2 regions of the Priestia aryabhattai genome follow, and region 1 is predicted to be linked to the other one. Evidence: riboswitches for the same ligand, from Rfam matches in the RefSeq annotation. Region 1 holds a riboswitch; the other holds the start of a gene.

Region 1 (4,189 bases):
CATTCGGTAAAAAATCAACCCTTAAATAAAAAAAGCTAGACAATTAGCGTTGTCTAGCAGCGTCGATTGCAATCACAATAGCTGTAATAATATGCATGATAAACCCTAAAAATGGAATCCAAGCAACCAGTGAGGTAACAATCCCTAGTATGTTTCCATAAGCAGATAACCCTCGTCTATTAGCTAAAATTAGTGTGATAGCATGAAGAATAAATCCAATAAAAAGAGGAGTATAACTAAAGCCCATAACAATCCCCGCGCCAATTAAAGGAATTCCCAGCAAGGCTTCATACCCAGCAGTGACCCATTTCATTGTACGTACATTTCCATTCATAGTAAAAAGCCTCCTAAAAAAGATACTACTATATACGAGAAAGGAGAGAAAAAAGTTTCAAATTACTTAGGGGATATGTCGTATAAGCAAGCACTAGTTGATTAAAATGATAGATGACAGTAAAGAGGGATGGAAAAAACATAATGATTTAGTCATTTTTTCACATCAAAGAAAAATAGTCTAGATGATTCATTTTTAGCTAAGAGACCGGAATTTATACAGAACATAATGACTACTTTCTAAAATAAATAAAAGCTGATATCGTATTTTTAAGTTATAGCATTTAAGCTTTTTATTACAAATTATTAAAGATTCTTATCTTTTTGCAAATACACATTGTATTTCATAGTTTTAACAATTATGATAAAAAAGCAAGTGTCAAAATAGGAAAATAGTTGAGCATGTAAAATGAAGCGATAAGCTTATTAATTTGAAAGAAAGGCAAGGTACATAGCTTTATGTGGGAAATTATTGTAGCAATCATTTTAGGGATTGTAGAAGGTTTAACAGAGTTTGCTCCTGTTTCGTCAACTGGGCATATGATTATTGTCGATGACCTGTGGTTAAATTCAAAAGAATTATTTTCATCTCCAGTAGCTAATACATTTAAAATTGTTATTCAGCTAGGGTCGATCTTAGCAGTAGTTGTTATTTTTAAAGATCGTTTTATTAATTTATTAGGACTGGGAAAAAAATCAGCTGCTCCAATTGGACCGACAAATCGCTTGAATTTAATGCAGGTAATTGTTGGTCTGTTACCGGCAGGAGTGTTAGGACTTTTGTTTGATGATTACATTGATGAGCATTTGTTTTCTTTAAATACGGTGCTAATTGGCTTAGTGGTCGGAGCTGTATTAATGATTCTAGCAGATTTGTTTGGACCTAAACGTCCGCGCGTAGAGACGGTGGACCAAATGACTTATGGACAAGCACTTGGTATAGGACTGTTTCAATGTATTGCTCTTTGGCCAGGTTTTTCTCGTTCAGGTTCAACGATTTCAGGAGGGGTTCTTCTTGGAATGAGCCATAAAGCAGCCGCAGACTTTACGTTTATTATGGCAGTGCCAATCATGGCAGGAGCAAGCGGACTTTCATTGATTAAAAACTGGCAGTATTTCACATCAGATGCACTACCGTTTTTTATTGCCGGTTTTATAAGCGCCTTTATTTTTGCGCTGGTATCAATTCGCTTTTTCCTAAAATTAATTAATCGTATCAAATTAGTACCATTTGCGATTTATCGAATTATTTTAGCAGCTATTCTATATTTTGTATTTTTATAAAATAAAAAAGCGTGTTTATTAGTCGTTTAAACTTCTAATAGAGACTTAAAAAGCAAGAAAAAGCTATTGCAGCATTGCAATAGCTTTTTTGCATAAATATATATTATCGTCTTTTGAAAGCGTTTTATAAACATGGGTATTGACAAAACGTGTCGAAAAATAGTAAATTAATATTTGTGCAGTATAAAGTTAAGTAAAAGTAAGACTTCTGTTTAGTTTTATTGACTGTAAAAAACGTATGACAACGTATAGATCGTTTTAATTTTATAAAAACTGAATAATAAGCTTAATCGTATAGAGCGGGGGAATCATTATCGGCAGTGAAGCTGCCTTGGGGTGAATCCTTACAAAAGGTAGGAAACTCTCAATTCCGAATCCGACAGTTAACCCCGTTTGCTTTATTGAGAGAAAGAGCCCAAAATAGCGTAAGTAAAAGGCTGTTCTTTCTTAAGAATAGCCTTTTTTTGTTTTTTCAGAAAAATATATACAAATGTCATACATCTTTGGGGAGGTACATCTATGAAAAAAATTCGTTTTGGTTTGGCTACGCAGATTTTTACCGGATTAATCCTCGGTGTTCTTGTAGGGGTAATTTGGTTTAATGATCCGCGTGTAGTAACATACCTACAGCCGCTAGGAGACTTATTTTTAAGATTAATTAAGATGATTGTTATTCCAATTGTTATCTCAAGCTTAGTTGTTGGAGTTGCAGGAGCAGGTAGCGGTAAACAGGTCGGAAAACTTGGCGTTAAAACAATTCTCTATTTTGAAATTATTACGACTTTTGCAATCGTAATCGGTGTATTAATCGCTAATATCTTCCATCCTGGACAAGGTGTAGACATTCATTCAGCACAGAAAAGTGATATTTCACAATACGTTGAAACATCCGAACAGCAAGAAGGAAAGTCAGTGGCTGAAACATTCTTACACATTGTTCCGACAAACTTTTTTCAATCAATTGTTGAAGGAGATATGCTAGCAATTATCTTCTTTACAGTATTATTTGCCCTTGGAGTAGCGGCAATTGGAGAAAGAGGAAAGCCAGTTGTACAATTCTTCGACGGCGTTTCTCATGCAATGTTTCACGTGGTAAACCTTGTAATGAAAGTGGCTCCAATTGGTGTATTTGCTTTAATTGGTGTAACGGTTTCAAAATTCGGCTTAGATTCACTCCTTTCATTAGGAAAGCTTGTTATCTTGGTTTACTTAGCGTTAATTTTCTTCCTACTTGTTGTATTAGGAGGAATCGCGAAATGGGCAGGAATTAATATCTTCCACTTATTCCGCTATATGAAAGATGAACTATTGTTAGCATACAGTACATCTAGTTCTGAGACGGTTCTTCCACGTATTATGGAAAAACTTGAAAAGATGGGCTGTCCAAAAGCTATCGTATCGTTCGTTGTACCAATTGGTTATACCTTTAACCTAGATGGTTCCGTTCTTTATCAAGCGATTGCAGCGTTATTCTTAGCACAGGTGTATGGTATTGATTTAACGATCGTTCAACAGCTGACGCTCATTCTTGTATTGATGGTTACATCTAAAGGAATGGCTGCAGTGCCAGGAACATCATTTGTTGTATTACTAGCTACTCTTGGAACAATCGGTGTTCCGGCAGAAGGATTAGCCTTCATTGCTGGAGTAGACAGAATCATGGATATGGCACGTACGGTTGTTAACTTAGTAGGAAACACACTAGCAGCAATTGTAATGTCTAAATCTGAAGGCAAATTTGACCCTAAAAAAGGTACAGAGGTCATGAGGGCCGGCTAATTTATAAATTAAAAAGCTACTTATTCTATTCAAAAAATTAGAATAAGTAGCTTTTTTCATAATAATTCCTTTATTATTATGGAAATTGACCCTATAATATGTAACATCAGGTATAAAAATATCCAAATTTTATTTTTACATAAAAGCAGTCACTGGTTCCTTTCTTTATCAGTAAATATAGAGATAGCTTAGCTAGTAGGGGGATAGTAGAGTATGTGGAAAAAGCGAATATGGGTCATCGCCTCGATAGTAATCGTATGTGTGTTAATCCCTTACAGTTTACCGATTGTATTTGCTTTATTAACAGCATTAGCACTTGAGGGTATTGTTCAAAAATTGCATCAATCTTTTAAAATGAAGAGAGTCTATGCAGTGCTTATGACCTTCATTTTATATGTTGTTTCGCTCATACTTATTGGTTTTTTTATTGTTCGAACAATCGTTACGCAAGTGGTTGCTCTTTCAAAAATAGCGCCTTCATTTGTAAAAGAAATCTATGAAACCGCGATTTATCCAACTATTATTAAGTGGAAGTACTATTCAAACGCTCTTCCTACAGAAGTGATTTCTTCTATCGAGCGCACGCTTGAAAAAACCGTAAATTCATTAGATTCTCTATTAAAAAGTACCGTGGAAATCATCATTAGCTTTGCCGCTACTGTTCCTGGGTTTCTATTAGAGTTTCTTATTTATTTAGTAGCGCTTGTATTTATCAGCCTTGAGCTGCCTGCTATTAAAAATAAAATTAAGTCATTCTTAACAGAGGAAACGAAATATAAGCTACAAGTTGTCA
Region 2 (4,189 bases), on a different contig from region 1:
GCTTTCTCGGTCAAAAGCCACATGCACCGCAATAACGGTATCGCCAATCGTTCTTGCATAATTTAATGAATTTTCTACTACCTTTGTCATTCCTGCTACAGGAACAATGACCACACTTCCTTCAAGCTTTCCAATCTTTTCTCCTTGTTTAATACGAAGCTGCTCTCCTACCGATTCATAATGCGTATGAATTCGATGAAAAATATAGACAATAATCGGCAAGAAAACTAGCACGGACCATACTTGTGAAAACTTCGTTGTAAACAAAATAATTAATACAGTTAATGTAATGAGCGCACCAATTAAGTTGATGGTTAGCTTTCCTTGCCAGCCGGCCGGCTTTTCTCTAAGCCATTTGACAATCATGCCTGTTTGAGAAAGCGTAAATGGAATGAACACCCCAACTGCATAAAGAGGAATTAATTGTTCCGTCGCTCCTTTAAAAGCTACAATTAAGACAATAGAAGCAATTCCAAGCGTCACAATTCCATTTGAATAGCCTAGTCGATCGCCACGAATTTGAAACATTCTTGGCATGTATTTATCAGACGATAAGTTTACAGCCAGCAAAGGGAAAGCTGAAAAGCCCGTATTTGCCGCTAGCACTAGGATTAGAGCTGTTGTGCCTTGAATAAAATAATAAAATCCATTTCTTCCAAACACACTCGATGCAATTTGTGATACAACAGTTTCATCTGCTTTTGGAGAAATTCCAAGCCAATAAGCTAAAAACGTGATTCCAGAAAATAAAACGGCTAGAATACCGCCCATCAGCATTAATGTATGAACAGCATTTTTTGCACCTGGCTCTTTAAAGTTAGGCACCGCATTTGAAATAGCTTCTACACCTGTCAATGCCGAACAGCCTGACGAAAAAGCTTTTAATAATAAAAATAAACTAATACCTGGCACCACTGTACCAAGGGATGTATGAAGCTCAGGTGAAACTTGACCTGTCGCTATTTTAAAGAAGCCCACCGCTATTAACAAAATAAGAGCAATAACAAATAAATAAACCGGATAAGCTAATACAGAAGCGGATTCTGTTACACCTCGTAAATTTAAGACGGTAATAAAAATCACCAGCAAACACGCAATTACTACGTTATAATGATGCAGCGCTGGAAAAGCCGAAGTTAAAGCATCCGTTCCTGCTGAGACGCTCACAGCAACTGTTAAAATATAATCTACTAACAGTGATCCCCCAGCGATAAGCCCAGGATTTTCTCCTAAATTGGTTTTAGAAACAATATAAGCTCCTCCGCCTTGAGGATATGCATAAATAATTTGACGATATGAAAGAATTAAAGCCGTCAGCAGCACCAATACCCCAAGCGCAATTGGAATCGAATACCAATAGGCAAGGACTCCGACTGTTGCAAGTACAATTAAAATCTGTTCTGTTCCATACGCTACTGAAGATAAGGCATCTGATGATAAAATAGCCAGCGCTTTAAGCTTACTAAGCTTTTGATCGCCTAACTCTTTTGTTTTAAGCGGCTTTCCAATCAATAATCTTTTGAGAACTGAATAGTTCACGTAATTTCCCTCCGATAATCGCTTAGCTACATTGCTATTTGTTGCTAAGCTCCGTTACAAGTTCAATAATAAATGGTATTGTCCCTAAAAAATACCTTTTTATGTTAAAAAAGCGCACAAAAAAAACACTAAGGGTTCTCAGCGTTTTTACACAGCTTAAACCTCCTCTCCAAAACGCTTATGGGGTTAGCTGTCGGATTCGGGCTATGAGAGTAGCCCTACCTTTTAAAAAGGATTCACCCCAAGTGACAATGCACAAATTTGGGTCCCCCACTTCTGACGAATTAAGCGATCACAGGCCAATATAATTTTTGGTTAAAGGGTATGATTGATAACATGTTTCTTTCATAACTATCCTTTATTCTTAGATAATATACTCCCGTACAATTGGTTTGTAAAGCATTATTTTACGTAAACAATAAAATAGTGCTTAAGGCGCTTTTAACAGGAAAATAAAAGGCCTTCTGACTGCTTACAGAAGACCTTCTCACTTTAACTTTTTGCTTTTAGAACGGTTGCTAGCTTGTTTTTCGTTTGAAGACCATAAATGCCATCTACATCATAAGGGAGATACACAAGCTGAAAACGTCTTACTGCATCTTTCGTTTGAACTCCATATATTCCGTCTACTGACCCTACTTTAAAATTAACCGCGTTTAATGCTCTCTGAAGCTGTTTCACAGCTTCTCCAGAATCACCTTGTTTTAAAATTCCATTTGGAAGTGGATATTGTTCAGAAGGTGGTGTTGGTGATGGAGTTGGTGAAGTTCCGGAAGGAATAACAATCGTTTTTCCAACTTGTAGTGTTAAAGGATCAGAAAGCCCTGTATTCGCTTCTTGAAGCGCTTGTACTGTTATTCCGTACTTCTGTGCAATACTGTACAGCGTATCTCCTTGCTTGATCGTATACGTTTTTGTACTCGGTTCAGAAGGTGAAGGGTTTGGAATTGGTGTTGGTGTTGGAACTGCACGACGAGGTAAATTTAAATATACGGCAATTCCTTTTGCATACGATTCACCCATGCTTTTTAAAAATGCTGCATTTTGAAGAAGTGCTGCATCTGTCCTGTTATCAATAAATGCAATTTCAGTGAGTACTGCAGGCATATTTGTTAAGCGAAGCACCGCATAATTGGCTGATTTTCGTCCGCGATTCGGATGATTATACGACAGCAGCGTTGGCTGTACTTGGCCGTGTACAATTGATTGAAACGTTTTACTAGCATTGCTAGCGCTTCGATAAACATAATCTTCGTAACCTGTTCCTCCACCAGCATTTACGTGAATAGACATAAATGCATCTGCTCCCCACGAATTAGCTTGAGAAGCGCGCTGAGATAAAGATAAAAAAGTATCTGTGGTACGGGTGGTTTTAATCGTAAAGTCACTGTAAGTGCTATTTAAATAGCTTATTAAATATTGTTGAATTTTTAAAACTAAGTTTTTTTCATATAGTCCGTTCGCTCCAACTGCTCCTGTATCTGCCCCACCATGTCCTGCATCAAGATAGATTTTTTTCATATTACTTGTTCCTCCTTATTGTTAACATATGCGTGAGGGCAAAAAGTGCTACGTATACTAGCCTACTAAGTAGAAAATTACTAAAAAAAGGCCCGCTGTTCAAAGGCAGCGGGTATTCTGCTTTATAGACAGAATATTGAATAGGGATAGCTCTCAAGGAGTGACAGCTATATGCAGAGTGTTGATTCGTTGATTAAATGATAATAATTATCATTTTCATTTAAAGTATACACTAAGAGGGAAGTTTTGTCTATTCTATTATGATAACGGTAGGGTCTATTTAAAAAGCAGTACACCTATGACAATGAGAATAATCCAAATTGGAATGCTTATCAATATTCCTATCACTAAACCTTTAAAGAAATTTCCTTCTTTCATTTTTATTCCATCCCTCTCCAACAGTATTTTCTAACGATACTATGATTAGCTGAAAATTCTCTGAAGTTATACTGAAATACAGTGCAGAGTGAACACATAAACAATCTCACTATCTGTTATACACTACTTTTACTTATAGATTCAATGAGACAAAAAGCTCATCCGTTTTGATTTATGTAAACCAATTCTTTCTTGTATGTAACGAAACAATAAAAAAGCCCACCGTAAATTGTACGACAGGCAGCTTTATTATAAACAAGCTATATATTCAATTTACTTATGCAGAATGTCATTCATTTTGAAAAATAAAAAAGTCTGAGAGAATGTATAAACGATCTCTCAGACTTTTAAAAATTAATATTGGCTCATATATTGGTCACGTTCCCAAGGATGAACTTGTGTACGGAACATATCCCATTCGATTTCTTTCGCTTCAACGAAATGCTCTGCTAAGTGTTCACCTAAAGCAGCAACCATAACTTCGTTTGATTGGAAGCTATCTAAAGCTTGAGCTAGTGTTGCAGGTAAATCTACGATACCTTCTTCAACACGCTCTTCTTTTGTCATTACATAGATATTACGATCGATAGGTTTTGGAGCTTCAAGATTGTTCTTGATTCCATCTAAACCAGCTTTTAACAGAACAGCCATTGCTAAGTATGGGTTAGCAGCTGGGTCTACGCTACGTACCTCAACACGAGTTCCTACGCCACGAGAAGCTGGGATACGGATTAATGGGCTACGGTTGCGT

What was found. Region 1 has a riboswitch for cyclic di-AMP ahead of M3225_RS27855 (cation:dicarboxylate symporter family transporter). Riboswitches for the same ligand answer to the same signal wherever they lie in the genome.
Region 2: it holds a riboswitch for cyclic di-AMP, as region 1 does, so the genes downstream of both, M3225_RS02455 (APC family permease) here and M3225_RS27855 (cation:dicarboxylate symporter family transporter) in region 1, are expected to answer to the same signal.

The regions. Positions count from the first base shown of each region.
Region 1 covers NZ_JAMBOQ010000017.1:18,298-22,486, reverse strand. Annotated here, with positions in the region: gene M3225_RS27865 (hypothetical protein) at 44-334, opposite strand; gene M3225_RS27860 (undecaprenyl-diphosphate phosphatase) at 793-1,617, shown strand; cyclic di-AMP (ydaO/yuaA leader) riboswitch at 1,891-2,030, shown strand; gene M3225_RS27855 (cation:dicarboxylate symporter family transporter) at 2,137-3,396, shown strand; gene ytvI (sporulation integral membrane protein YtvI) at 3,610-4,189, shown strand, end outside.
Region 2 covers NZ_JAMBOQ010000001.1:468,194-472,382, forward strand. Annotated here, with positions in the region: gene M3225_RS02455 (APC family permease) at 1-1,539, opposite strand, end outside; cyclic di-AMP (ydaO/yuaA leader) riboswitch at 1,700-1,840, opposite strand; gene M3225_RS02460 (N-acetylmuramoyl-L-alanine amidase) at 2,032-3,060, opposite strand; gene glnA (type I glutamate--ammonia ligase) at 3,793-4,189, opposite strand, start outside.